DNA from 2 places in the Synechococcus sp. A10-1-5-1 genome. Region 2 is predicted to be linked to the other one. Evidence: predicted binding sites of a transcription regulator. Region 2 holds the regulator's gene; the other holds the start of a gene.
The links. The regulator HrcA, encoded in region 2, represses chaperone genes, less so after heat shock. The targets are predictions, from matches to a motif close to TTAGCACTCNNNNNNNNNGAGTGCTAA.
Positions count from the first base shown of each region.

Region 1: the regulator HrcA is predicted to act here: its motif matches at 3,851-3,877, upstream of groES (co-chaperone GroES).

Region 1 covers NZ_CP096032.1:2,043,932-2,058,518, reverse strand. The annotation lists gene MY494_RS11005 (ammonium transporter) at 1-572, opposite strand, end outside; gene MY494_RS11000 (MscL family protein) at 707-1,072, opposite strand; gene MY494_RS10995 (hypothetical protein) at 1,132-1,491, opposite strand; gene groL (chaperonin GroEL) at 1,768-3,402, opposite strand; gene groES (co-chaperone GroES) at 3,450-3,761, opposite strand; gene atpD (F0F1 ATP synthase subunit beta) at 4,033-5,493, shown strand; gene atpC (ATP synthase F1 subunit epsilon) at 5,510-5,920, shown strand; gene MY494_RS10970 (rhomboid family intramembrane serine protease) at 5,995-7,074, shown strand; gene MY494_RS10965 (transglycosylase domain-containing protein) at 7,049-9,355, opposite strand; gene MY494_RS10960 (hypothetical protein) at 9,371-9,646, shown strand; gene MY494_RS10955 (FHA domain-containing protein) at 9,643-10,335, shown strand; gene MY494_RS10950 (protein kinase) at 10,332-11,654, shown strand; gene MY494_RS10945 (VWA domain-containing protein) at 11,658-12,389, shown strand; gene MY494_RS10940 (PP2C family serine/threonine-protein phosphatase) at 12,389-13,543, shown strand; gene MY494_RS10935 (hypothetical protein) at 13,540-14,460, shown strand; gene MY494_RS10930 (30S ribosomal protein PSRP-3) at 14,516-14,587, opposite strand, start outside.
Region 2 covers NZ_CP096032.1:1,823,352-1,837,938, reverse strand. The annotation lists gene MY494_RS09855 (methylenetetrahydrofolate reductase) at 1-818, opposite strand, end outside; gene MY494_RS09850 (response regulator transcription factor) at 912-1,181, shown strand; gene MY494_RS09845 (CYTH domain-containing protein) at 1,364-1,876, opposite strand; gene MY494_RS09840 (NAD(+) kinase) at 1,886-2,797, opposite strand; gene nuoK (NADH-quinone oxidoreductase subunit NuoK) at 2,826-3,155, opposite strand; gene MY494_RS09830 (NADH-quinone oxidoreductase subunit J) at 3,155-3,754, opposite strand; gene ndhI (NAD(P)H-quinone oxidoreductase subunit I) at 3,754-4,350, opposite strand; gene nuoH (NADH-quinone oxidoreductase subunit NuoH) at 4,427-5,545, opposite strand; gene MY494_RS09815 (citrate synthase) at 5,611-6,771, opposite strand; gene sixA (phosphohistidine phosphatase SixA) at 6,798-7,358, opposite strand; gene MY494_RS09805 (DUF3352 domain-containing protein) at 7,361-8,959, opposite strand; gene MY494_RS09800 (rhodanese-like domain-containing protein) at 9,040-9,384, shown strand; gene MY494_RS09795 (ATP-binding cassette domain-containing protein) at 9,435-11,597, shown strand; gene MY494_RS09790 (heat-inducible transcriptional repressor HrcA) at 11,636-12,634, shown strand; gene trpB (tryptophan synthase subunit beta) at 12,638-13,912, opposite strand; gene MY494_RS09780 (translation initiation factor) at 14,008-14,334, shown strand; gene cysC (adenylyl-sulfate kinase) at 14,388-14,587, shown strand, end outside.

The DNA.
Region 1 (14,587 bases), 220 kb from region 2:
ACGACCGTGCCACCCGCGAAGTCCAGGTCTTTGCCCAGGAAGCCGCCGCCCCAGACCATGTGGGCCAGAGGGGAATACACCAGCAGCAGCCAGATCGGCGTGAAGAGACACCAGAAGCGGAAGCTGATGCGCTCCACCAGGGCGCCGGAGATCAGGGCCGGCGTGATGATCGCGAACATCCCCTGGAACAGGGCAAAGGTCAGACCGGGAACAGCCAAACCGTCCCAGACCTCAGGAAGACGCTCCAGAAGAGCAAAGGTGAAGGGGTTACCCACCACTGCCTGGGCCACCCCACCATCGGCGAAAGCCAGGCTGAAGCCAAAGCTGGCCCAGACCAAGGTGGCGATGCCCATCATCACGAAGCTCATCGCCATCGTGTTGAGGACATTGCGCCCCTTGACAAAGCCGCCATAAAAGAAGGCCAGGCCAGGGGTCATCAACAGGACCATCGCCGCTGAGATCAGCAGCAGGGTGTTATCGGAACTAGAGAGCGCCGCCTCCGCAGCCTGAGCCGGAAGAAAGGCACCCGCCAGCAACTGAAGCGCAGGGACAGTGAGGGCAGCGATCAGCAATCTGCGCTGTCGCGAAAGAAACGGCACGCGAACTCATTCGGTGATGACCGATACCGTTTCAGACAGGCCGGGACACAAACTATTCACCATGAACATTGTCAGAGGATCCCAAAGCGGCCGCCGCCGCCCTCTGCTCAGACCTCCTTCCCATCGCCTTGCTGAGCGCGCAGGCGATCCACTCCTGCCGTAGCGACGCGCTGGGAGCGGTTGATCGCTTTGACAATGAAGAACAGGACCCATCCCACAATCAGGGAATTGAGCAGAACATTCAGCGCCTGACCAATCAGGAGCTGTCCCCCCGCATAGGGGATGACCCATTTCTCCCAGCCGCCATTGCGAATCAATGGATTCACCAAGGGCATCAAGAGATCTTTCGTGAGCGCATCGACGATCTGCTGAAACTGCGTGCCCACAACCACCGCGATGGCCAGATTCAGGGCATTGCCCTTCTGAAAGAAGAACTCCGTGAATTCACGCAACCAGCGACGAAAAGCGAGCATGAAGGACCAGGGAACTCAGACTTTCATTCGAACACGAGGCACAACGAGTCCTTAACCGTTCAGCCCTTGGAACCAGGTTCTTGAAGACCGGAGCGCAGAAACGCAACGCTCTTTTGAACACGCTCAATCTCATAGTCGGTTTTCACCTTCTGCTTCTCCAGGACCTCCACACGCTTCAAGAGATCTTCCAGAAGCTTGTTCTGGAGTGATTCCACTTGGACCAGCCGCTTCTTCTTGTCGGGATCCGCCAGCCCAGCAGAGGCCGCTCCATCCAGCACGGCACCTTCGGTCTCCAGATACACCTGAGCAAGACGCTCGAGAACCTTCGTGTACTGCTTGCCCTGACGCCGGCAGAGATCCCTAAAGCGATCCAAGACGTCAGGCCTGAAGTTCGCAGCGAAGGCACCAGGACGCGACACAACCAAGATTCATATAGCAAGAACAATACGCCTCTCCTCTTGGATCTATTTCCCGGTTCAGCGGCGGAGTGTTCCACCTTCGACGCGTCGCCCCCCCCGCAAACAGAAAACAGCCCTCCTGCATAGATCTGCATTGCAGTATCTATACAGAAGAGCTGGGTTGCCTCGGATCAGCACCGCTCGACCGGCACAAAAAAGGGGCACGGATGTGCCCCACATGCGTTGCGATAACTGAAGAGTTGGAGGGGAGAAGGTCAGTCTCTCCCCGACAGGCGATCAGTAGTCGAAGTCGCCGCCGCCCATGCCGCCGCCGGCAGGAGCTGCTTCCTTCTTCTCGGGCATGTCAGCCACGATGCACTCGGTGGTCAGAACCATGCCTGCGATCGAGGCAGCGTTCTGAAGACCGGAGCGGGTCACCTTGGCGGGATCGACAATGCCGGCAGCCAGCATGTCCACGTACTCGCCGGTGGCGGCGTTGTAGCCCTCATTGAAGGGCTTGTTCTTGACGTGCTCGGCCACCACGGAGCCGTTCACACCAGCGTTCTCAGCGATGCGCTTGAGGGGAGCCGTGAGAGCGGAAGCCACGATGGTGGCGCCGATCAGCTCTTCGCCGGAGAGGTTGGAGGCAGCCCACTGATCGAGGGCAGGAGCCAGGTGGGCCAGGGTGGTGCCACCGCCAGGAACGATGCCCTCTTCAACGGCCGCCTTGGTGGCGTTGATGGCGTCTTCCAGGCGCAGCTTCTTGTCCTTCATCTCGGTCTCGGTGGCGGCACCCACCTTGACCACGGCCACACCGCCGCTGAGCTTGGCCAGACGCTCCTGCAGCTTCTCCTTGTCGTAGGTGGAGTCCGTTTCGTCCATCTGCTTGCGGATCTGCTCGCAGCGGGCCTTCACGGCCACCTCGTTGCCTTCGGCGACGATGGTGGTGGTGTCCTTGTTGATGGTGATGCGGCGGGCGGTGCCCAGCATCTCCAGCTTGGTGTTCTCCAGCTTGAGGCCGGCGTCCTCGGTGATCAGCTGACCGTTGGTCAGGACAGCGATGTCCTCGAGCATGGCCTTACGGCGATCGCCGAAGCCAGGGGCCTTCACAGCGGCCACGTTCAGGACGCCACGCAGACGGTTCACCACGAGGGTGGCCAGGGCTTCCTTCTCGATGTCCTCAGCAATGATCAGCAGAGGCTTGCCGGTGCGGGCGATCTGCTCGAGCACGGGCACCAGATCCTGGACCAGACCGATCTTCTTGTCGGTCAGCAGGATGTAGGGCTCTTCCAGAACCGCTTCCATCCGCTCGGTGTCGGTGGCGAAGTAAGGGGAGATGTAGCCCTTGTCAAAGCGCATGCCCTCGGTGACCTCCAGCTCGGTGGTCATCGACTTGCCTTCCTCGAGGGAGATCACACCCTCTTTGCCAACCTTGTCCATGGCATCGGCGATCATCCGGCCGACTTCCTCGTCGTTGCCAGCGGAGATGGTGCCGACCTGGGCGATGGCGTTGGAGTCGCTGATGGGCTTGGCGTTCTCCTTGATCTTCTCGACCAGGAATTCAGCGGCCTTGTCGATGCCCTTCTTCAGGGTGATGGCGTTGGCGCCAGCAGCGACGTTGCGCAGACCGGACTTGACCATGGCGTGGGCCAGGACGGTCGCGGTGGTGGTGCCGTCACCGGCGGCATCGTTGGTCTTGGAGGCGGCCTGACGAATCAGGGCAACACCGGTGTTCTCGATGTGGTCCTCGAGCTCGATCTCTTTGGCGATGGTGACACCGTCATTGATGATCTGAGGAGCGCCGAACTTCTTCTCGAGGACGACGTTGCGGCCCTTGGGGCCCAGGGTCACGGCAACGGACTCAGCCAGGATGTCGATGCCTTTTTCCAGAGCGCGGCGAGCCTGCTCGTTGTAAATAATGCGCTTAGCCATGGGAGGCGGTTCTCGCGGAAAGTGGGGTTAGGGAAAAGTGTTCGGACTCAGCTGACGACAGCCAGGATGTCCTTCTCAGACAGGAGCACGTACTCGTCGCTGCCGAGCTTGATGTCGGTGCCGGCGTACTTGCTGTAGAGGACCTTGTCGCCAATGCTCACTTCAGGAGCCTGACGGGAACCATCGTCGTTGCGCTTGCCGGGGCCCACCTGCACCACTTCGCCCACCTGGGGCTTTTCTTTGGCGGAGTCAGGCAGAAGGATGCCGCCGGCGGTCTTCTCTTCGGACTCGGAGACCTTGATAAAGATGCGGTCGCCGAGGGGCTTGACGGTGGAAACGCTGAGGGAAACAGCAGCCATGGATGGAATTCGAGTTGGGTGGCGAAACCATTGGCATGGCGCCAGAGACGCTGCCAGGGTCGCGGCGTGTTCACGCCTGGGAACGCGAGTTAGCACTCACATCCCTTGAGTGCCAAGTTATGGGCTCGCTTCACGAGTTCACAACCATCTCGTGGGGCGGGTGACCGAACAGCGCGACGGGGGGGGTGACGGGGCCCGGGGTCGCGGTGGTATGTTTGCGCCGCTTCAGGCGGGAATGATCCCGCTGCGCGTCCTGCGACTTCTCCTTTAAATGGCTGCTGCTACTGCCACCGGCACCAAAGGCATCGTCCGGCAGGTGATCGGACCGGTGATCGACGTTGAATTTCCGGCCGGCAAGCTGCCAAAGATCTACAACGCTCTCCGCATTGAGGGCAAAAATTCTGCTGGTCAAGACGTTGCTCTGACCGCAGAGGTTCAACAGCTGCTCGGCGACCACCGCGTGCGTGCCGTGGCCATGAGCGGCACCGACGGTCTGGTGCGTGGCATGGACGCCATCGACACCGGCGCCTCCATCTCCGTGCCTGTGGGTGAAGCCACCCTGGGCCGCATCTTCAACGTGCTCGGCGAGCCCGTTGACGAACAGGGTCCGGTGAACACCACCGCCACCGCCCCCATCCACCGCGAAGCTCCCAAGCTGACCGACCTCGAAACCAAGCCCCAGGTGTTCGAGACCGGCATCAAGGTGATCGACCTGCTGGCTCCCTATCGCCAGGGCGGCAAGATCGGCCTGTTCGGTGGTGCCGGCGTGGGCAAAACCGTGCTGATCCAGGAGCTGATCAACAACATCGCCAAAGAGCACGGCGGTGTCTCGGTGTTCGCTGGCGTGGGCGAGCGCACCCGTGAAGGCAACGACCTCTACGAGGAATTCAAGGAATCGGGCGTGATCAACCCCGATGACCTGTCCAAGTCGAAGGTGGCCCTTTGCTACGGCCAGATGAACGAGCCCCCCGGCGCCCGCATGCGCGTGGGTCTCTCGGCTCTGACCATGGCTGAGCACTTCCGCGATGTGAACAAGCAGGACGTGCTGCTGTTCGTCGACAACATTTTCCGCTTCGTGCAGGCCGGTTCTGAGGTCTCAGCTCTGCTGGGCCGCATGCCTTCGGCTGTGGGCTACCAGCCCACCCTCGGTACCGACGTGGGTGCTCTCCAGGAGCGCATCACCTCGACCCTGGAAGGCTCGATCACCTCGATTCAGGCTGTGTACGTCCCTGCGGACGACCTGACCGACCCCGCACCGGCAACCACCTTCGCCCACCTGGACGCCACCACCGTGCTCAGCCGCGGTCTGGCCTCCAAGGGCATTTACCCCGCTGTGGATCCCCTTGATTCCACCAGCACCATGCTCCAGCCCGCCGTTGTGGGCGATGAGCACTACCGCACCGCCCGCGCTGTGCAGTCCACCCTGCAGCGCTACAAGGAGCTCCAGGACATCATCGCGATTCTCGGTCTGGACGAACTGTCCGAAGACGACCGTCGCACCGTGGACCGCGCCCGCAAGATCGAGAAGTTCCTCTCCCAGCCCTTCTTCGTGGCTGAGATCTTCACCGGCATGCCCGGCAAGTACGTGAAGCTTGAGGACACCATCAAGGGCTTCAACATGGTGCTCTCTGGTGAACTGGACCACCTCCCCGAGGCTGCCTTCTATCTGGTGGGCAACATCGACGAAGTGAAGGCAAAGGCTGCCAAGATCCAAGCCGACGCCAAAGGTTGATCCGGAGCGTTAGCTGATGTCTCTCACCCTCCGCGTTCTGGCCCCAGACCAGAGCGTCTTCGACGGCCCCGCCGACGAAGTCATCCTTCCTTCCACCACAGGCCAACTGGGCATTCTTCCCGGTCACGTCTCCCTGCTCACCGCCCTCGACTACGGGGTGCTTCGGGTTCGCGAGAACAACGACTGGAAAGCCATTGCTCTCCAAGGTGGTTTTGCTGAGATCGAAGCGGATGAAGTCACCGTTCTGGTGAACACCGCTGAACTCGGCAGCTCCATCAATGCTGATGAAGCCAACAAAGAACTGGAAGCGGCCACCGCCGCCGCGACCAAGTTCGAAGGTCAAGCCGCAAGCACTGAAAAGCTGAAGGCCCAACAGGCCCTCTCCCGAGCCCGCGCTCGGGTTCAAGCTGCAACGATCAACAACTGAGCTCAGACGCGTGTTCAGTGCTCAAGCGCCCCCTCGGGGGCGCTTTTTTATGCTCAGCCCACAGATCCCAAGCCATGGGCCTCGGCACAACTCTCGGCAGGCAGCTGCGCCAATGGCTGATCCAGAACCCTGAGGCGTTGAAGAGCGGGCGGGCAATCGCCAACCGCCTCATCGATGCCCTGGGTGCTGAGGACGGCCTTAAGGGGCCGATCCGGGACCTCGCCAACCAACCCCTGCTGCTGCAACTGCTCCATGGGGAAGGCGCCAGCCAAGCCAGTGCCCGAGCAAGCTTGGTAGCACACATTCGGCAGACCTACTCACCGGAAGTCCAGGCCGAGCTGGAGGATCTGCTCAACGCGGCCTGTGGCCAAGCTCCACCGCCAAGCGCACCCTCCTCACCACCGTCAGCGCCGAAACCTCAAGCGGTTGAGGGCAAGCTCAGGCCCACCCTGCGCCGGCTCGAACCCCTCGCTCCAGGGCTGGTCCTCTCAGCCTGCGGCGCGCTGGTGCTGAGCTGGTTTGGGCAAGAACTGGACCGGCTGATCTTCGATGGCTGGGGCTGGAGCGGGGGCATGGTCCTGGTACTCGGCCTTGCCAGCCTGAGCATCGGGCCCTGGCGCCAACCCTTGAGACATCGCTGGAGTCTCAGCAGCGAGCAAGCCACGAGGCCAAGGGAGGTCTGGCGCTGGATCAGTGCTCCTTGGGTGCATGGCAACGGCGTGGAGGCCGCGGTGAATCTGACCGTGCTGCTGATCGTTCTGGGGAACTCGCCCCTGCCCTTAGGTCAGGTGATCCTGCGCTACAGCCTCACGGCCCTGGCCTGCCTGACCCTGGCCGCGATCTGCGCCGAACGCTGGACCATCCAACGCACCTGGAGCGGATCTTCAGGTGCGGTCTGTGCCCTGATTGGTCTGGCGGCCGGCTCCAGCCTGCTGCACTGGAAGCTGTTGGTCTTTCGCCCCCTGGGCTTGAGTATTCCGGCCTGGGTGCTACTGCTGCTCGTGGGTGCCCTGCAACTGGGATGGCAACTGCCCCGCCAACAATCCGGTGAAGACAGCACGGCCCTTCAACGGTTATTGGCCTCCAGCTGCAGCTGGGGACTGATCCTGGGCCTGCTCTGGGCCCTGATCAGCCGGCTGCAGGAATGGCTCTAGCGGCACCTTGCATGTAGCGACCCCAGAGGTCCGCCACCAAACCACCGCTCGCTCCGGAGGCGGGACGGTTGTCGTCGTTCCCCATCCAGATCGCCGTCAGCAACTTCAGCGAGGGGGAGTAGCCAATGAACAGGGCATCCACGCCGTTGTTGGTGGTGCCGGTCTTGCCACGGGCGTCCGGGATCACACCGGCCGCACGGCCGGTGCCCCCCTGGACGACCCCAGCCAGCAGTTGGTCCATCGCCGCGGCCACCTCCGGCCGGAGCAGCTGGCGGGATCGCTCCCCAATCGGGGTCGTCACACCCCGGGCCGGGCAACGATCCAGGCTCTTGATCGAACGGCAAATCCCGAGGTCGTAGATGCGGCTAACCCCGTGCACCGGCACCGAGCGGCCGCCGTTGGCCACCACGGCGTAGGCCCGGGCCATCTCATAGAGGTAGGTCTCGCGGCCGCCCAGCATGGTGTTGTAGTCGGCGTCCAGCGGCGTCGTAATGCCCAGCCGGCGCGCCAGTTTGAGCACCTGGGAGAACCCTGCCCGCTCCGCCAGGCGCAAGGCCACCACGTTCTCCGAGCCGGCCAGCCCCGCCGCCACGCTCATGGCCCCCGTCCGTTGGCGGCAGCCCCCGACATAGTCCAGGGGGGCACAGGAGATGGACGCCGACGGGGAGACGCCCGCCGCGAGGGCGGCCAGGAAGGGAAAGAGCTTGAAGGTCGAACCGGGCTGGCGCAGGGCCTGCACCCGGTCAAAACTCGAGCGGCTGTAGTCCCCGCCGCCGACGTAGGCCAGGATGTCGCCCGTCTCGGTGTTCAGGCTGATCAGGGCTCCCTGGGTCAAGCCCGCCGAAGCTGCCGGTCCTTCCAGGAAACGCCTGAGCTGCTCCTGCGCCAACTGCTGGAGTTTGGGGTTGATCGTGCTCTCCACGGCGTAATTCCCTGCCGCATCCGAACCCCTGAGATTCAGGCCAAAGCGGGTGCCCTCGAGCTCCCCGATCACGTAGTCACTGAAGAAGGGATAGCTGCTAAAGCTCGACTCTCGGCAAGCCGAAGGGTCGATGTTCAGGGGCCGCCGCTGGGCATCGACCAGGCCCTGATCGCTCAGCCACCCCTGCTCATGCATCAGCTTCAGCACCAGGTTGCGGCGCTCGAGGCCCGCCCCGGGATCCTTGAGATTGCAGGGGCTGTAGCCGTTGGGGCTGGGGAGCAGTCCGACCAAAAAGGCCGACTGTCCGACGTCCAGATCGCTGGCGGACTGGCGGAAATAGAGCTGAGCGGCCTGCTCAAACCCCTCGGTCCCCAGGCCCAGATAGGCGCGATCGAGATAGAGCTTGAGGATCTGGTTTTTGCTGAAGCCCACCTCCAGCTGCAAGGCCACCGACAACTCCCGAAGCTTGCGGGTGAGGCTCAGATCCCGCCCCACCTCTGGGTAGACCATGCGGGCCACCTGTTGGGTCAGGCCGCTTCCGCCTCCGCTCCCCAGGACCGCCGAGCGCAGGGTGCCGAACAAATCAATGCCGCTGTTCCAGCCAAACCGCGCCTCCTCTGAAGCCAGCAGGGCCTGGCGCAGATGCAAGGGGTAGGACTGCAAGGACGGCAGCGCCGTGGAGGAGCCTTCCTTCGCGTCCACCTGCTGGCCATTGGCCGCAAAGATCTTGACCGGGCCTTCAATGCTCCGGATCCTCGAGCCACCGCCGATGCTGGCCGCCAGGAGCATGCCGCTCACCAAGAGGGCAGAACCCGCCAGGGCACTGATGCCCAGCAGGCGAACCGCCTGTTCCAGAGGGCTGCGGGGGTGGACGTAGCGCAGCTCAGGCGCCTGGCCCTTCAGCGGTGAGCCCAGTTGCACGACATCCCCGTCGCGCAGCTGAATCCAGCGGATGCGCCGGTCCCGGTGGAAGAGCCCATTCGAGGAACCAAAGTCCTCCAAGGCAAAGTCCCGATCGCTGGGACGCTCCTTCTCGAGGATCGCGTGAACCCGGCTCAGGGCCGGGTCGGACAGGGGCAGCTCGCAGGAGGGATCACGGCCGAGGCGATAGCGCTGAGTCTCGAGGTCGAGCTCCTGGAGCTTCTGCTCCCTCACCCAGAGCTCGAGGCGCGGCTGGTGCTGCAGCAGCGCCGGCAGGGTGCGGCGCACCGCATCGGGACGCTCGCGCCAAGGTCCGCGGAAGGCTGCCCGGGCGAATGCTGCCCACGCCTCACGAACGGCCGGCGAGGCAAGGCGATCCAAGCGAGGGGAGGTGCTCAGGCGGGTGATGCAGTCCGGCCATAGGCTAAGACCAGCCAACGTCAGCCCCCTTCGGTGCAGCGTCAACGGGACCCCTGGGAGCCCTTTCGCCTCTGGTTGGCGATCACGATCGGCCTCTATGCGCTGCGGGCCTTCTTTGCCTTCACCTGGGTTGGCGCGATCCCCGGCTGGATCCTGCTGTTGATGGTGCTCGTGGCCCTGGCCCTGGCCAGCAAAGCGGTCCTCTTCCCCGGGCGCGTCCTTCCCTATCGCGAGGGGGATGGCGGCCTCTGGAACGACCTCCGCGATGACTGGAGAATCTGGTGGGCCCGCCGGCGAGGGGAGCGATGAGCGCCCCCAAAGCCCGGCTGGTGCTCGCGAGCGATCCCAGCAAAGCCGCGCCCCTCGATTCCAAACAACCCCTGACCATCGGCAAGGCGCCGAGCAATCGGCTCTGCCTCGCCAGCCAAACCGGGGTCTCCGATCACCACGCCGTCGTCCGGTTCTCGCAAACCCAGGGCTGGTTGGTCTGCGAGTGGCAAAGCAACGACGGGACCTTCCACGAAGGGCAACGGATTCAACAGTGCCGCCAGCTCGAGGACGGTGATGAAATCCGGCTCGGACTCCAGGGCCCCGTGCTGCAGTTCGAGCTGATCGCGGCCACTCCGACCAAGCCAGCGGCCGCCCCAGCCCAACCCAAACCTGCAGCGCCCCGCCGGATCGATGTGGATGGGGAGCCGGTAGAGCTTGCCGAGATCCTCTCAGCGGGGGTGCAGAGCCTGCCCCGCCATCCCCACGTCTTCAGCTGGTGGCTGCTGCTCTGCCTTGGGGGCCTGTTGCTTCTGCCCTTCCCGCTGGTCTTCTGGCCCCTGGAGATCGGTGCCCTGGCCGGCTGGATCCTGCTGGGGTCCCGCAAGGACCACAGCCTGGTGGTGGTGCTTCGCGATGGACGCGCCCTGCGCCATGGCTTTGCCAACCGCCGCACCGCCCTGGCCCACCGCAACGGCATCCGCAAGGCCCTCGGAGCCCAGGCCCGATGAACACCCTGCTGCCGCTGGGGACCCGCCTGACCTTCGATGGCCTGGAGCAGCCCCTGGAGATCGAGCGCTGCCTGGGGGGCGGCACCCAAGGGCAGGTCTACGCCGTGCGCTGCGGCGCTGAGGCGCTCGCCCTGAAGTGGTATTTCCCCAGTTGCGTCGTCCGCGACCCGCTGTTGCGGCAGCGGCTGCAGCGAAGCATTCGCCTGGGGGCCCCCAACGGCGACTTCCTCTGGCCGATGGCCCTGCTGGAGCCCACTGCGGAGAGTCGTCCGCTGCTCCGGAGCCAAGAGCCCGGTTTCGGCTACCTGATGCCCCTACGGCCCAGTGGCTTTCAGGGGGCCCATCTCCACGCCGGCGGACGGATGGAGATCAGCCTGCAGAACATCCTGCGGGCCTGCTTCTTCCTGGCCACGGCCTTCCACGAACTCCACCTCAAGGGGCTCTGTTACAAGGACATCTCCCTGGGGAACCTCTTCCTCAGGCCCAGTGATGGGGCGATCTTGATCTGCGATAACGACAACGTCGCGGTCGACGGCCAGGGCACCGGCAGCGTGCTCGGAACCCCGGGCTTCATGGCCCCGGAGGTGCTGCTGGGCTCAGCCAAGCCCAGTGCCAGCACCGATCAATTCAGCCTGGCCGTGCTGCTCTTTCGGCTGCTCACCCGCCACGACCCCTTCCGCGGTCAACAGGAACTGGCGATCCGCTGCCTCGATGAACCCGCCCGGCGCCGGCTCTACGGCGAGGAGGCCCTGTTCATCTTTGATCCAGTGAATCCCGCGAACCGCCCGGACCCTGAGGAACACGCCGCGGCCCTGATCACCTGGCCGATTTATCCGCGAAGCCTCCAGCAACTCTTCGAGACCAGCTTCGGTGCGGGGCTACGGCAACCCAGCCAACGCCCGCTGACGGGGCAGTGGAAACAGCAGCTCGCGCGCTGCCTGGATCAACGGCAGCTCTGCCACCACTGCGGCGAAGAACGCTTCCAAGACGGCCCCTGCTGGAGCTGCGGTCAGAGCAACCCAGGGGGCTTGCAGCTGCAACTGCCCCAGGGGCGGGTGGCAGCCTGCCCGGGCAATGCCCTGCATCCCCATCACTTCGATAGACGCCGCGGCGAACGCCTCGATCAGCCCCTGGCCCTGCTTGTCGCCCACCCCACGGACGCTGCCGTGGTGGGCCTACGCAACCTCAGCGAAGCCCCCTGGCAGGGGCAGTTGCCCAATGGCCAACGGCTCGAAGTGGAGCCGGGCAAAACCTGTAATGTCGCGGCCCTGCAGCAGCTCAGCACCCCGGCCGGGCCGATCACCCCGATCCGCAGATAAGCCATGCCCTTCCCCAACGTTCGCCTCAGCAACCGCCCGCTGCACTTCATCTACCTCTGCGATTGCTCTGGCTCCATGGCCGCCCAGGGCAAGATGCAGGCCCTGAACCAGGCGATCCGCCAGTCCCTCCCTGGCATGGCGGAGGTGGCCGATCAAAACCCGGAGGCGCGGGTGCTGGTGCGGGCCCTGCGCTTTGCCGACGGCGCCGCCTGGCACCTAGCCGAACCCACCCCGGTGCAGGAGCTGCAGTGGCATGACCTGGAGGCCGGGGGCATCACGGCCATGGGGGAAGCCCTGGAGTTGGTGGCCAGCGTCCTGCAGTCCCCGCCCATGGAGGAGCGGGCCCTGCCGCCGGTCCTGGTTCTGATCTCCGATGGCCAACCCACGGACGACTTCGATGCGGGCCTGGCCAAGCTGATGCGCGAACCCTGGGCGCAGAAGGCCGTGCGCCTGGCGATCGCCATGGGCCATGACGCCGACCTGGAGGTGCTCCAGCACTTCATCGGGCCAGAGCCCAGCGGTGGCGGGAAATCCCCGCGGCGCCCGCTGCAGGCCAGCAATGCCACCACCCTGGCGCAGTACATCCAGTGGGCCTCGACCGCTGTTGTCGGAGCCGCCTCCATGCCCGCCAGCCGGCTGGATGACGCGCCAAACGAGGGAGGCAACATCCCCCTGCCGGATCTGCCCCCGACCTTGCTGGATCCCCTCGATGATGTCGGGCCCCTGGTGTGGTGATGCGCGCCTGGTCTGCCGCCCGCCATTGCAGCGTCATCGGCGCCGCCCACCGGCGTCAGAGCAAGCCCTGCCAAGACGCCTCCCAGGTCTGCGAAATCAGCCCTGACCTCCAACTGCTGCTGGTCTCCGATGGCCATGGCGGCAGCCGCTATCGCCTCAGTGACGTGGGCAGCCGACTGGCCTGTCTGGCAGCAGAGCAGGCAGTGGCGGCGGTGTCCTCAGCACTCTCTCTGAAGGACGAGCAGGGTTGGCGCCAGCAGTTGGAGCGGGAGCTGCCGGCCGCCATCGAGCAGCGCTGGCTTCGCGCGATCGAGGAGCACTGGAGTAGTCAGGCCGAGGCAGCGGAGGCGTCGTTCTCCAGCTCCCTCTACGGCTGCACCTTGGGGATGGTCCTGCTGACGCCCCAGTGGTGGGGCTGCACCGGGATCGGCGACTGGGATCTGGTGGCCATTCAAGCCGGTGGGGAGGCCAGCCTGGTGAACCAAGAGCAGCTGGCCCAAGCCTCCGGCGAAGCCACCCTCAGCCTCTGCCAGAGCCACGCCCTCAGCGCCTGGACTGCGCGGGCTCAACTCCACCCCCACCCCAGCGAAACGGCTTTGGTGCTCTGCACCGATGGGATCCGCAAGTCCTGCGCCACCGATGCGGATTTCCTGCAGCTCTGCCTCCAGATGCTGGAGATCGAAGGGGAGGCCCTGGCCCAGGGACTGAAGGAGATCACGGCCCAAGGCAGCGGGGATGACGTCTCGGTCGCCATCGCCCAGCGGAGCGTCCCAGCCAACATCCAGCGGAGCGCATCCCTGGCCACCCTGGGCGTTGCCGCGGCCGTGCTGGGCGCCGGCCTCTGGTGGTGGTGGCTGAAGCCCAGTGATCCCCTCACCCTCGAGATCCAGCAGCTCTGCGGGCATCCCGAGCGCATTGAGGCCAGCCTCAAGCAACGGCGCCAGCAATTCCAGGCGCTGCTGAGCTCACCGGCCAAGGCACGGGAGCTGTTGGATCACCCCCAGCGGGATCCCCTGGGCGCACTCATTGCCCGTAGTGCCCCAGCGACCCAATCCGCCCTGGAGGTCTGCCCAGCCCTGGAGCAAGCCCTGCGGGCGCAATGGAAGGCGGCAGGCGAGACTCAAGAGCCATCCCGCGCCCCGGCGCGACCATGAACGACTACCAGCTCGGCGTGAAGCTGCGGCGCCAAATCCTGGCGGACTTTGAGCGGGGGATCAGCAGTGATGCGCGCCGCTACCAGGCCCTGCTCAGCGACTTTTGCGGGGACAGCGAACTGCTGCTGCTGCCGGCCCTGAAGCACCTGGTGCAAACCGCCGCCTTCCAGGAGGCAGCGGCCGAGCGGCCGCCCCTTCCCGGCGAAACCCAGCTCAACCTGCGGCTGCAGCAGGAACTCGACGCCCTCTTCGCCCCGGCCCTCTGCCTGCGGATGGCCGAGGTCCTGCGGGGCCTGCTGGGCCTGGCCCCCGATGGACAGGCGATCCCCAGCATTGAGGTCCAAGACGACGTCGTTGATCAGCCGATCACGGCCGTTCCGCGCTCCAACAGCGGTCTGGTGGCGGTGCTGAGCTTCATCGCTGGGGTGCTGGTGGTGGGCGTCGTCGGCGCCCTGACTTGGCTGGTGCTGCTCAACCGATCCCTGACGCCATCCACCGCACCAGCGCCGGCGCTGGTGAGCGCGCCCGAGCCCACCACAACGGAACCGGAGCCGGCCACCACTGAACCCAAGCCGGATCCGGCCCAACTCCAGCTGAACCAGGCCATCGAGACCGTGCGTCAGCTCTATGACGACATCTCCCTGGGAAACAGCGCTGCGGCCAAGCAACTGTTCAGCCCCCAGGCCGCCGATCAATTCGACCCCGCCTTCTTCAGCCAATTCCAACGGGTGGCCGTGGACAGCCTCCAAGAAGTGAGCCGCGATGGATCCAAGATCACCCTCCAGGGGGTCGTGACCTTCGTCTATCCCGATGGCACCAGCCAGGCGGAATCACGATCCTTCACCGTGGACACCGCCACCCAACCGGGGCTCATCACGGCCAGCAGCTTTGATCAGGTGGTCAGTCCGCGCCGTTGAAGGCACAAAAAAACCCCCGCAGAGCGGGGGCTGAAACGAAAGGGGTAGCCGCGAATCAGGCGGTACCGCAGAAGGTGACGTCGGGGAACTTGAGCTTGGCCTCTTCGAGGCTCTTGCCCTTGCCTTC
Region 2 (14,587 bases):
ATCAGGTGAACCCCCTGGCAGGTCTTGGCGTAGCGACGGACTTGCTCTGCTGCAATCGTGATCCCCTCATCGGCGGGATTGCTCGCGGCGGCGAGACGATCAATGATCGCTTGAGGGATACAAGCGCCGGGAACAACGCGGTTGATGAAGGCCGCATTTTTAGCCGACTTCAGCAGAAACACGCCCGCCAACACAGGTAATCCCAAGGGCGCCGTGATCTCATCAACGAAGCGCTTCAGACAGTCCTCATCCATCACCATCTGGGTTTGGACGAAACGCGCCCCGGCTTGATGCTTGCGACGGATCCTGCTGTTCAGGCCGCTCCAGCTTGGGCTCTGCGGATCAGCGGCCGCACCGGCAAAGAGCTCCGTAGGGCCATCGGGCAGCGGACCATCCACCGGATCCTCACCGCGATTAAACGCCGCCACCTGCTGCAACAGGCGCACCGACTCCAACTCATTGACCGGCCTTGCCTGGGGTTGATCCCCTGCGCGCACCGGATCCCCAGTCAGACAAAGAATGTTTTTGATGCCTAGGGCATGGGCTCCGAGCAGATCAGCCTGTAGGCCAATGCGGTTGCGGTCACGGCAGGCTTGCTGCCAGACCGGCTCCACGCCGGCATCGAGCAAGAGCCGGCAGACCGCCAAGCTGCTCATGCGCATCACAGCGCGGCTGCCATCGGTGACATTCACCGCGTGCACCCAATCCTTCAACAGCTCAGCGTGCTCAAGGGTCCGCTTGATCTCTCCGCCACGCGGGGGCATCACCTCTGCCGTCAGGGCAAATTGGCCCGCCTCAAGCGCCTGCTGTAGCCGCAAAACAACCTTGCTTAACAGGGCCCATCATTAACCACCGCAGTCATGCCCAGACGGCAACTGCTGCCTACAGTGACGAGGCGTCTCGGGGCAAGGATGACTGATCGAAGCAGCCTCGGCCATTCCCCCATGGACCTCTCCGAGCGCGAACTTGAGATCATCCAACTGGTAGCCCAAGGACTAACCAATCAAGAGATTGGTGAGCACCTGATGATCAGCAAACGCACCGTGGACAACCACGTCAGCAACGTCTTCACCAAAACGGGCGCCAAGAACCGGGTGGCGCTCCTGAATTGGGCGATGGATCACGGCAAGATCTGCCGGGATGGCTTCAATTGCTGCAACCTGCCTGGGGACGAGGAGTAGAGCCCAATTCCACAGCAGCAAACAACGGCTCGATGCTGAAAGCCCCCTCAGCCAGGGCAAACAGCTCGGCGTAAGCAAGGCACTCGGCCTGATCCAGCCCGGAGCAACGGAACACTCCGTCTTGGTCGTAGAGGCCGAGCAAAGAAAAGCCAAATGAAATCTTGAGACAATCTTAAGGCAGCTCAGCCCTGACCTAATGCTCCCTGCCAGGGCGCCTGCTCTGTCTCGCTCCAGCGGGCAAAGGGATGACTCGCCAGAGCCGCATTGCTGAAGGTCCCAAGACCCGTGATCTCCCGCTGGCACCAATGGGGGATCTCCACAGCTTGATCGGCCTGCTCAAGCTCCACTTCGGCGATCACCAACGGCGCATTCTCCCCTTCAAAGACATCCAGAACCCAATCCCCGCCGGGTAGATCCAAGCCAAAGCGGCGCTTGATCAACTTGGCCTCGCAGCGCTCCAGCAATGCCAGGGCATCGGCACCAGGAATCGGGTACTCAAACTCCTGACGGGCGATCCCACCGGCGGGGAATTTGAGGGTCAGCCACGCCTCCTCCGTGCCAGCGAGGCGCACCCGCGAGGTCATCGCCGCCGAGGAATTCGGGAAATAGCCCTGGGCGAAATCCCGTTGCCAAGACACCACATCACGCCACTGCTGGCCTGACACCAGGAAGCGACGTTCAATCTCGAGGGCCATGGGCTCGATCTAATTCGGAGAAGGCTCAGCAGCCGTCAAACTGCCGGCCCAGTGCAACTTATGGGTCAAGGTTCGGTAATAGGAAGGGCTCTGCTCAAGCAGCACCATCAAGGCGTGATGGGGCGAACGCCGCACATCACAGCGATCCCCAGGCTCGAGCACCGCGGCAAAGGCACCGTCCTTCCAGAGGCGTACACGGCTGTTGGAGGGACCCAGCGGCCAGACCGCCAATTGCGCCCGTGGCGGGACCACCAACGGACGACTGGAAAGGCTCATCGGACAGATGGGGTTGACCACGATCGCCTCCACACCGGGATGCAAGATCGGGCCACCCGCCGCCATCGAATACCCCGTCGAACCGGTCGCGGTCGACATGATCAGGCCATCCCCTCGGAACTGATCCACGACCTCCCCGTCAATCTCTAACTCCAACACGCAGGTGGGGGTGACCTCATCGATCCCAGGCCTCAGATAGAGGTCATTCAGGGCCGTATGGACCGTGTCGCTGCTGTCGGTCCGGGCCTCGAGCATCATTCGGCGCTCGAGGGCGAAGCGATCATCCCGAAGTCGCTGCCAGAGGTCGAGAGCCCCTTCCGCTTCCTGACCATGGCCCAGAAGCTTGCGCTCCTGGGTCAAAAAGCCAAAGTGCCCGCCGACGTTGAACGAGAGGATTGGAACCCCAAGGGGTGCCAGGTGACGCGCGGCCCCAAGCACCGTTCCATCTCCGCCCAGCACCACAGCCAAATCGGGGTGGGTCCCCTCATCCGCGAGCAAACCAGGGAAGGGGTTCGCACTGGCGCCACTCATGGCCACAGCGACCTTCACACCCTGGTCCCGCAGAGTTTGGGCGCAACGCCGGGCTTGGCGCAGAGCAGCCTGGCTGGCGGCTCGATGGATCAACCAAACGGTCTCAAGGCGCATAAGCCAGCTGTGCTTGAGCCCAGCCTGCCTACCAGCGCAGCAAGTTGAAACGCTCCATATCAACCGTTTCACGGTTCCGATACAGAGACAGAAGGATCGCCAAGCCGACGGCAGCCTCAGCAGCGGCCACGGTGATCACAAAAATCGCGAAGACCTGACCGCGAATCAGCTGACCATCGAGGTAGTTGGAGAACGCCATCAGATTGATGTTCACCGCATTGAGCATCAGCTCAATGCTCATCAGCACCCGCACGGCGTTGCGGCTGTTGATCAGTCCCCAAACACCTGTGCAAAACAGGATCGCGGCCAGTGCGAGGTAGCCCTGGAGGGGAACGGTGGTGGGCAGCTCGATGGTCATCAGTTGGTTTTCTCCAGGAGCAGGGGCGTGCGGGATTTCTCGATCAGACCTTGGTCGGCCGGTTCACCGGTGACCACATCGGTGGTGAAGACATCCCGGCGTGCCAAAACAATGGCGCCGATCATCGCCATCAACAGCAGAACCGAAGCCAGCTCAAACGGCAGCAGGTAGTCGCTGAAGAGGTGTTCGCCAATGCGAATCGTGGCCTCCTCACCGATGGGCGTCGGACCAGGCAGGGCCCAGGGGGTGGTGAAGGCAACCCGGAGGAGCAAAACGAACAAGCCCCCGCAGACGGCTCCGGAGAGCAGACGACGCACTGCCAGGCCAGGGATCGCTGCTAGATCCTCCTGTTTGTTCACGAGCATGATCGCGAACAGGATCAGGACGTTGACCGCGCCGACATAGACCAGCACCTGCGCTGCCGCCACGAAGCTGGCATTCAGCAGGAGATAAAGGCCGGCCACCGAGAGGAAGACACCGCCCAGCAGGAAGGCTGAGTAGACGATGCTCGGGAGCAACACGACGCCCAGGGCTCCGATCGCGACCGCGGCCGAGAGCAGGACAAAGCAGATGAACTGCGTAGAGGAAGCGATCGTCATTAGTCGTTCTCCTCTTTCGGCAAGGTCTCGAGGACATCTGCGGGAAGTTTGCCGGCCCGCGGGCGATTGGGGTCAACGCCATGGGGATCCATTTCCCCTTTCGGCAGATAGGCCAGCTCCCGCAGGGGCAAGACCGCTGGATCGCTGGTCACGCTGGTGGGAAGACGCCCTAAGGCGACGTTGTCGTAGTTCAGGCTGTGGCGATCAAAGGCGGCCAACTCGTACTCCTCGGTCATCGAGAGGCAGTTGGTCGGGCAGTACTCCACGCAGTTCCCACAAAAGATGCACACCCCGAAGTCAATGGAGTAGTTGCGGAGCTCCTTCTTCTTCGTGGCCTTGTTCATGACCCAATCCACCACCGGCAGGTTGATCGGGCAGACGCGCACACACACCTCACAGGCAATGCACTTGTCGAACTCGTAGTGGATTCGGCCGCGGTAGCGCTCCGACGGGATCAGTTTTTCGTAGGGGTACTGAACCGTGATCGGCCTGCGGCGCAGGTGGTCAAAGGTGACCGAAAGCCCCTGGGTGAGGTAGTTGGCTGCACCCACCGCGTCGCGGGTGTAGTCACCGACTTTCTTGAGGAACCCGAACATGGAGTGGTGGGAAGAGGCGGTTGCGCCGGCACCATGATGGCCTGGCGCCCTGGCAAAGGGGGTAAGCGGAAGGGAATTAGCCGCCGAAGAAGGCCGGGAAAGCCAGCTTGAGGCCAGCCGTCACCAGCAAATTGACCAGGGCGACCGGCAGCAAGAACTTCCAACCGAGGTCCAGCAGCTGGTCAATGCGCACCCGGGGAACGCTCCAGCGCAGCAGGATTGCGAAGAAGACCAGCAGGTAGGCCTTCAGCACGGTCATCACAATGCCTGTCGTCGCGGTGATCACCTGCACCAGGGGAGCATCGATCGGTTGGCCGGTCAGATTCACCACCCACTCCACCGGGAGAGGGAAGCCCCAGCCACCCAGATAGAGCACCGCCACCAGCAGGGCGGAGAGCACCAGGTTGATGTAGCTGCCCAGGTAGAAGAGGGCAAACTTCATGCCGGCGTACTCCGTCTGGTAGCCGGCGACCAACTCCTCTTCAGCCTCTGGCAAGTCGAAGGGAAGGCGCTCACACTCCGCCAGGGCGCAGATCCAGAAGATCACAAAGCCCACGGGCTGGCGCCAGATATTCCAGCTGAGGATTCCCGCGCCGGTCTGCTGGTTGACGATGTCAACGGTGCTCAGGGAGTTGCTCATCATCACCACGGCCAGCACAGCCAAGGCCAGGGGGATCTCATAGGAGATCGACTGGGCTGCCGCGCGCAGGCCACCCAGGAGGGAGTACTTGTTGTTGGAGGCGTAACCGGCCATCAGCAGACCGATGGGCTGGATGCTGCTGAGGGAGATCCAGAGGAAGATCCCCACCCCAACGTTGCTGATCAGCAGGTGCTGGCCGAAGGGCACCACCAGCCAGCTCAGGATGACCGGCACCAGCACCAGCACCGGGCCCAAGGTGAAGAGCAAGCCATCGGCCCGAGCCGGAATGATGTCTTCTTTGAAAAGGAGCTTCAGGCCATCGGCCAGGGGCTGAAGGATGCCCAGGGCACCGGCATATTCGGGGCCAATGCGCTGCTGGACGGCCGCTGAAATTTTGCGTTCCAGCCAGACGTTCACCAGAACGCCCACGACGGCGGCCACCAAGACCACCAGCATCGGCAGGGGAAGCCAGAGCAGGTGAGCCATCCCCGGCGACAAGCCGAAGCCCTGCAAGACGTCGGTGAAGCTGGCCTCGAGGTCGAGGCCGGCACTCACGACAGCGGGATTGGCGATCACCATGGGTGGTCTCTTGATGGGTGCAACTTAGGCCGCCGCAGCCCTTAACGGCCTTCGATCGGCTGCCAATCGCGACCGGTCGAGCCGGTGTAGATCTGTGTGGGGCGGTAGATGCGGTTGGCCCCCAGCTGTTCTTTCCAGTGGGCCAACCAACCTGCGGTGCGTGCGATCGCGAAGATCGGAGTGAACAGATCCTGGGGGATCCCCAGCTTCCGGTACACCAGCCCGGAATAGAAGTCGACGTTGGGATAGATCCCTTTGGGACCCAGCCGCTCAGCGGCAACAGCCTCCAACTCCCGCGCCAGGTCGTAAAGGGGATCGTGGCCGAACTGATCGAAGAGCTCCTCCGCCTGTTTCTGCAGGATCACGGCCCGGGGGTCCTTGACCTTGTACTCGCGATGGCCGAAACCCATGATCTTGCGCTTCTCCGCAATGGCCTGATCCAGCCAGGGCCGCACCTGGTCAGCTGAGCCAATGGTTTCGAGCATCGCCAGGACGTCTTCGTTGGCACCGCCATGGAGGGGGCCCGCCAGGGTTCCCACGGCCGACGCCACCACGGCGTAGGGGTCGGTCAGGGTGCTGGCCGTCACCCGCGCACTGAAGGTGCTGGCGTTGAGGCTGTGCTCGGCGTGAAGTATCAAGCAGGCATCAAAAATGCGCGCCGCCAGGGGGTCAGGCTCACGCTCGGTGAGCATGTAGAGGAAGTTGGCCGCATAGGGCAGGTCATCCCGGGGCTGAATCGGATCCTGACCTTTGCGGATCAACTGGAACGCCGCCACCATCGTGGGGATCTTGGCGATCAGGCGCACCACCGCTGAATAGATGTATTCAGGGTTGTCGAGGGCGCGGCGCGAATAAAAGAGACCCAGGGAGGCCGCACTGCTCTGCAGCGCATCCATCGGATGGCCACTGGCCGGGAAGCACTTCATCATGTCCCGGATCCGGAAGCTGACCCGGCGGTGCATCTGCACCTCCTGCTCAAAGGCCGCCAGCTGCTCCGCGTCGGGAAGCTCACCCCAGATCAGCAGATAGGTGGTCTCAAGGAACGTGCTCTGCCGGGCCAGCTCATCAACCCGGTAACCGCGATAGGTCAGCAGTCCCTTCTGGCCGTCGATATCGCACACCGCCGATTGCGTCGCAGGCACCCCCTCCAGACCCGGGCGATACACCGGAGTCGCTGCTGTTGGGGTTGCCTCCTCAGCCATGGGATCGGGGTCGCGTCAACGGCAACCTAAGGCGCGCCCTCGCTTCGGGACTGTCGGCGACCAAGCAGCACCCGCGGCGGCAAGACCATCTCCAAACGCGCCGATCCCAGCAACTCCCCCCCCGGCGCGGTGGCCCACTGCAACAGCAATGCCCCCGCTTTCTTCAGCCGGATCGCCTGGGGCGCCCGGGCCATGGGCACGCCAATCAACAGGGCTGCCAAGGTGCTCAGGTCGGGTTCATGGCCCACCAGGGCCAAGCGTTTCCAACCGGGTCTAGGGGACAGGGGACCGAGCCAGCGTTCAAGTAATGGCAAGGGGTCGGCCAGGGGCGCCAAGGCCGCCGCCAGCTCCAATTCAGGCGCCAACCCGGCGCTGACGATCAATTCGGCGGTCTGGCGGGCCCGCACCAGTGGACTGCTGAGCACCAGGTCACAGGGCAACTCCAACTCCAGCAACCGCTCCACCTGATGGCGCGTGCGCTCACGCCCCTCCGGAGTCAGGCTGCGCTGGGCGTCATCCACCCCCTCACTGCGGTCCTCCGCGATGCCGTGCCGGACCAACAGCAGCTCACATTTGCGGCTCGCCATGGTCAGGAGTGCAGTTGCAGCAAAGCCCGCAGCCGAAGGCTTCGTTGGTCGGGGGCATCGGGCTCGAGGCTCAGCGCGGCCCCGTCCACCATCGGGGTGAGCGACGAGCTGGAGAGCGTCCCGATCAGACGCCAGGGCGTCCAGTGGCTCAGCAAGCCCTGGGCCGCCTGGCCATCCATCGACCACTGGAAGGGGGCCTGGGGCGCACCCAAGAGCTCCAGTTGATCAAGGCGCTCCTGGGGGGAACGACGCCCTTCATGCTGCTGATTCAGGATCGCCAGACCTTGTCCCCACCAGGCGATGCCTCCTTGGCTCGCGCGGGCGCCAGCCAACTGGGCTTGGAGCTGGTCGGGATTGCCTTTCACCGGCTTCGACTCCAGCCGGGTCCAGGCCTGGAGGGTTTGCCCCTGGCTCTCTAGCGGGGAAGCGCTGTAGCCATCAGCCTCCAGCGCCGGCTGCAGGTTTTCCGCAGCAGGACGATCAGCGCGGGTGCCCAGCAACCAGCCCTCGTTCTGGTGGGCCCATAGGAGGGGCCCCGAATCCGCCGCGGCCACCAAGGCCGGCAGGGGACCGTTTTCCTTGTTCAGCGCCTGGCTCAGGGCCGGACCCAGCAGGTTGCTCCAGCCATTGGCGGCATCAGCGCCGAGCAACGCAGCAGGGTTTATCAGCAGGGCCAGGCTGTCGGCACCAACCTGCACCTGACGCAGCAGATCACTGTTCACAGGGCCCAGGCTGGGTAGGGCATCCCGCAGCTGGGCCAGGCCATCCACCTGGAGACCGGATCCCTGGGGGGCCAGGGCCAGCACCAACTCCACCGCCGCCGACTGGTCCCCATCAGCGCCAACCGGCAAACCGAGCCACTGCTCCATTGCTTCAGGGCGGGCCGTCAGCAAAGCCACACCCTCTCCCAGCCGTTTGACGGCCTTTTGCAGAGGAGCACTGGCCGCTTGATTCAGTTCATCGATTTGGGAGACATCGAGGGCCTGCTCCAACACACCGCGACCTGAGGCGATCAGCACCAGATCGTCATTGATCAGTGCCGTAGCCAAGGGTTGGGGGTCCTGCCCCAACAGCGCCCCGCGGCCGCTGATCAAGCCCATGCCGCGATAGCTGGTGATCTGCAGATCGGTACCCGCCAGGCTGCGGGTCTGCCAGAACCGCTGCAGGAAACGCCGGGCCCCTTCGTTGTCACGGCTGCGCAGGGCCAACACCCAACCGGGAGACTCCCCGCTTCCGGGAGGGGTGAGCAAGGCAAAGCTGCTCTCATCCCCAAGCCAAGGGGACAGCTCCGAGGCGTAGTCCAGGCCCGCCGCGGCAAAGGCCCCATCGCGCAGGCGATCGGCGGCCGCTGCGGCCTGACGGCGCTGACGGGGTGGGGCGACGGCCCGGGCGTAGGCGGCGGGCTGATCCGGACCCACCAACCAATGCAGGCTCAAGGGCGCCGTACGGGGGACAAAGCGCGCCGCCAGCGGCAAGGACAAGGCCTGCTGTTGTAACGCGAGCGGACTGCGCTGCAGCAGCAACCACCAACCCGCAAAGCCAAAGCTCAGCATCGCCAACGCCACCGCCAGCAGTGCCGCCAAGAAGGGGCGGGCCTTCATGCGTTGCTTACAGGATTGGCCTCATCTTTATGCATCGAGGCGATCTTTGGCACCCCCGTCACCGCCGGTAGGGTGCCTGGATGGCTGGACCCACAAGCGTTAGCGCCACAGAACTCAAGCGTCGTCTGGACGCCGGAGAAACGCTGCAACTGGTGGATGTGCGGGAAGCCATGGAGCTGGATCTCGCGCGGCTCCAGCAACCCGTGATCCATCTCCCCTTGAGCCAATCGGAGGCCTGGATCGATCAGATCTCGAGCTTGATCAACCGGGATTCACCGGTGGTCGTGCTCTGCCATGCCGGGATTCGCAGCTGGCAATTTGCCTGCTGGCTGATGGAGGCCCAGGGCTACGAGCAGGTCTTGAACCTGCAGGGCGGCATCGATGCCTGGAGCGTCTCGGCCGACCCCAGCGTGCCCCGCTACTAAGCGGTCAAAACCGCAGCTGCTTGCTATCGGTTGGCTGGTTGAGCCGGCCGATGTTTCCGCTGCTGCTGCCCCTCAGACTGTGGCGCCACTTCGGCAACCAACGGCTGAAGGCGGTCCTGGCCATCCTCACGGTCCTGCCAGACCCGCTGCTGATGGTGGGCATCCCAGTGCTGCTGCAGCTGGTCATCGACCAGGTGATTGATCAAGCCAGCAGTGGCCCACCGGTGGCGGTGCTCCTGCTGCTGCCCTGCGCTTGGCTCCTGGTGGCGGTGGCCTGCAACGGTCTGTCCATCAAGTTGTTTGCCGCCCTGGGAAGCCAACTGGGAACGGGCTTTCGCCAGCGGCTCTTCGGGCATCTGCTGGAGCAAGCCAACCCCAGCGACGGCAGCGCTGAAGGGAGCGAACAGGGCTTACTAGCCCTTCAGATCCCAACGTTGGAGAACGCCGTCGTCACGCAGCTGCCCCTCTTCACCTGGACGGTCGCTCAGCTGTTCATCGGCGTCCTGCTGCTGTTCACCAGCGATTGGCGTCTCGCCCTGGTGGCGGTGGTCCTCACCCCGTTGCTGTTGGTGAGCCAGGTGGCCTTCACCCCAGCTCTGGCCAGGCGGGAAGAGGCCCGGGTCGAGCAAGCGGGCCTACTGCTCAGCTACGCCAGCGAGCGCCTACGCAGCCGAGAGCTAGTGGATCTCTTTGGGCTTCGCAGCACCACCCGCTCGGAATTCAATCGGCGCAACCGGAATCTGATGCGCTGGGCCCAGCGGGTCGGCGCGATGTCAGGCCTCCAACAGGCCGCCCTGACCGCCTCCGCCATGCTCACGTTGGTGAGCGTGTTTGCCCTGGGCACCTGGTTGGTGCTGGAACAGCAGCTCACGGTTGGGCAACTGGTCTCCGCCCTGGGGATCGCCACGGCGATGGTCAGTGGCATGTGGCAATTGGGCGCCTCCCTGCTGCCGTTGCAGGCCGCCACGACGGCCTTGAATCTGCTCGAGGAGCAGCTGCCCAAAGCGAAGCGGTCGCAGGCGGTGACCCGGGGGATGGAGCCGAGCCCGCCTGCCCTGCGGGAGCAACTGGCGATTGAGCACGTGCAGTTCCGCTACCCAGGCGGTGGAGGGCTCAACCAGCTCAACCTGACCATTCCCGCCAACAGCTCCCTCGCCCTGGTCGGCCCCAGCGGAGGGGGGAAAAGCACCGTGCTGCGGCTACTGCTGCGGCAGATCGAGCCGCAGCAGGGTTGCCTGCTGGTCGATGGGGTTCCTCTTGGCAACACCGACCGGGGCCAGTGGCTCGAGGAAGTGGCCTTGGTGCCCCAGGAGACGGTCCTTTTCGATCTCTCCATCGCCGACAACATCCGCCTGGGCCGCCTTGATGCCTCCGATCAGGAGGTTCAAGAGGCGGCCATGGCCGCCGAACTGGGGGACCTGATCCATACCCTGCCGGACGGATTGCAGACCCCGGTCGGGCCCGGCGGCGGTCGCCTCTCTGGCGGCCAAAAGCAACGGATCGCCATCGCCCGGGCGATCGTCCGCAACCCACGGCTACTGCTGCTGGATGAGGCCACCAGCGCCCTCGACCCCAACACTGAAGAAGCAATCAACACGACCCTGCGGAAGCTAAGCGACGGCCGCACGGTGGTCTCCGTCCTGCACCGACTGCGGGCCGCTGCGGCGATGGATCAGATCGCAGTCATCGATCGCGGCCAGGTGGTGGAGCTGGGTCACCACAACGATCTGCTGGCCGCCGGAGGGCTCTATGCCTCCTTCTGGCACCGCCAGATGAGCGGCTTCAACCTGGAGCTAGGGCAACGGGTCCGGATCACACCCGAGCGCCTGGCCACCATCCCCTTGTTCCACGGGGTCGACCCCAAGTTGCTGGTCTGGCTGGCCTCGGAATTCGTCAGCGATCGGATCCGCCACGGCGAGGAGGTGTTCCGCGAAGGAGACGCCCCCGATGCCTTCTATGTGGTGGTGGCTGGCACCTTGGAGGTGCTTCAAAACGACCTCTGGGGAGGGATTCCGATCAAACAGGGGCTGGTGGAAGAAGGGGATTTCTTCGGCGACGCGGGCCTAATCGACGACCAACCCAGGGCCGTCACGGTCCGCGCCCGCGGGGATGGCCTACTGCTGCGGCTCGACCGGGATCGTTTCCTGGATCTGCTCGATCAGGACCCGGACTACCGCCGCTTTTTCCTGCATTCAGCCCGCGCCAGCGTTTAGGCCCCGTAGCATCGGCTCTGAGGCCCGATTGCACCGTTTTGCAGCCCCTGCCCCGCCGGCAAAAGGAGGTGCTTCAAGCGACGGTGCAGCACTACGTCGACACCACGGAGCCCGTGGGTAGCCAAACCCTGGTGCGTCGCTTTGGCCTGAAGGCCAGCCCCGCCACGGTGCGCTCAGCCATGGGCGCGCTGGAGCAGCGCGGACTGCTCACCCAACCCCACACCTCCGCCGGCCGCGTCCCCAGCCAACTGGGGTATCGCCACTACGTGGACTGCCTGTTGCCCGCGCCGGGGGCCGCCGCCGGTCAACTCAACCGTGAACTCACGGGCCTCAGTCTTCAGTGGGCGGCCTTCGATGACCTGCTGCTGCAGCTCGCCCGCCGCCTGGCCGACCTCACCGGCTTGATGAGCCTGATTACCCGGCCCCAGGAGCTGGGCGGAAGTCTGGAGACCGTGCGCCTGGTCCCCAGCAACGATCGGCTGCTGGTGCTGTTGGTGGAAAAGGGAGCAGCCGCCAGCTGCCTCAACCTGCGAATGCCCAAAGAACTGGGCACCCAGGTCCCAGCCCTGGAGCGCTGGGCCAGCGATCAACTCCAAGGGGGATCAGGCCGCCTGAATTGGAAGGCGCTCCCTAGCCAACTGGGCAGCAGCGGAGAACTACTGCGGCAAGGTCTGAGCAGCCACAGCCTGGCCAGAGGGGGTAGCAACGAAGGGGCGGTCAGCCTCGGGGTGGCGGGGCTGCTCGGGCAGCCGGAATTCCAAAGCAGCTCCAGCCTGAAACCCCTCCTGCAGCTGGTGGAGCTGGAGCCCCAACAAGTCCTACAAAGCGAAGCCGCCCATGACAAAGGCGGTGTCTGGATTGGCTCGGAACATCCCCATCCCGCCCTGCAGCACTGCGCCGTGGTGCAAGCCAGCTACGGCAACCGCAGCGGCGCCTCCGGCCACGTTGCCCTGATCGGTCCGATGCGGATGGCCTACTCCACCGCTCGATCAGCGGTGGAGGGCGTAGCGGGTTACCTCGATCGACTGCTCAGCTGAGCCCTAGCCGCCGAGGGCACTTCCCAGGCGATCCGCGACCGTGTTGACATCCTTGTCGCCGCGGCCGGAGAGGTTGAGGACGACCTCGGTGCCTGGAGCCAAAGTGGGGCAGAGCTTATCGAGCCAAGCGAAGGCGTGGGCAGTCTCTAAGGCCGGAATGATCCCCTCGAGCTGGCACAGCAGCTGGAGGGCATCAAGGGCTTCAGCGTCCGTCACCGCGCCGTACTCAGCCCGGCCGATGGTCTTGAGGTAGCTGTGCTCGGGTCCCACCCCGGGGTAATCCAGACCGGCGCTGATGGAGTGCGCCTCCTGCACCTGCCCCTCGTTGTCTTGCAGCAGCAGGCTCATGGCCCCATGCAGCACGCCAACACGGCCTTCGGTGATGGTGGCGGCATGGCGTCCAGTCGGGACGCCATCACCGGCGGCTTCCACGCCGATCAGGCGGACGTTGGTGTCGGGAACGAAGGAATGGAACAGGCCCATGGCGTTGGAGCCACCGCCGACACAGGCCACCAGGACATCGGGGTTGCGGCCAAAGGCCTCGTGACACTGGCGCTTGGTTTCCTCTCCGATCACGGCATGGAAATCACGCACCAGCATCGGGAACGGATGGGGGCCAGCAACCGAGCCCAGGATGTAGTGAGTCGTCTCCACATTGGTGACCCAATCTCGGATCGCCTCACTGGTGGCGTCCTTCAGGGTGGCGGTGCCAGCGGTCACGGGCTGAACCGTGGCCCCAAGCAAGCGCATACGGAAGACATTCAGGGCCTGCCGGCGCATGTCCTCGGCGCCCATGTAGACGACGCACTCGAGGCCAAAGCGGGCGCAGACGGTGGCGGTGGCCACGCCGTGCTGACCCGCACCGGTTTCAGCAATGATCCGCTTTTTGCCCATCCGCAGCGCCAACAGCGCCTGCCCCAAGGCGTTGTTGATCTTGTGGGCACCGGTGTGGTTGAGGTCTTCGCGCTTCAACCAAATGCGAGGGCCCCCGTCGGCGCGGCGGTAGTGCTCGCTCAGCCGCTCCGCTTCATAGAGGGGGTTGGGGCGGCCGACGTAGTTGCGCAGAAGATGGTTGAGCCGCTCGGTAAAGGCGGGATCCTTCCAGGCTTCGGCGGCGGCCCGCTCCAGTTCCGCCAGGGCGGGAATCAGGGTCTCGGGAACGTACTGACCACCGAACTGGCCATAGCGACCCAAGCTGTTGGGCCTGGACTCCAGTGCCAGTTCTGCCGGGTCGGGGGCGCCCTGGGCCGACGTCATCGAAGGAGCGGTGCTGGTCACCAGGAGCGCGCGGATTCGGCTCAGGTTAGGAACTGGCGGTGGTGACAGGACTGGCCTGCGTTGCGCTGAACTGGAACCGACGCAGATCCAAAGCGATGCCGAAGGGTGGCTGGCAAGAATTCACGCGGCCTGAAAGCCTGCAACGGGCCAGTAGTGCCCCAGCGGAATCCAGCCCCAAGGCCCAGCAACGGGTGCGGGTGCAACGCACCAAGGCCGGCAAGGGCGGAAAGATGGTGACCGCCATCACCGGGGTTGAGGCAGCCGAGAGCGATCTCAAAGCCCTGCTGAAACAGCTCAAGGCGGCCGCAGGCACCGGCGGGACCGTCAAGGACGGGGTAATCGAACTGCAGGGCGATCAAGTCGCCGCGGCCCTGGCTGCCCTGGAGAAGGCGGGCTACCGGCCCAAACAAGCCGGCGGCTAGGAGCTGGAACCGCTGGCGGGGAGAATGGCCCGACGTCGCTCCCCAGGCCCGCCATGACCGCATCTCCCACCTACGGAGAGCTCACCAACAAGGGCGCCTCCACCAACATCGCCTGGCACCACGCCTCGGTCGATCGGGCCGCCCGGGCTGAGCAGCGGGGTCATCGCAGCGCCATCCTCTGGTTCACCGGCCTCAGTGGCTCCGGCAAAAGCACCCTCGCCAATGCGGTGAACCAGGCGCTGTTTGAACGCGG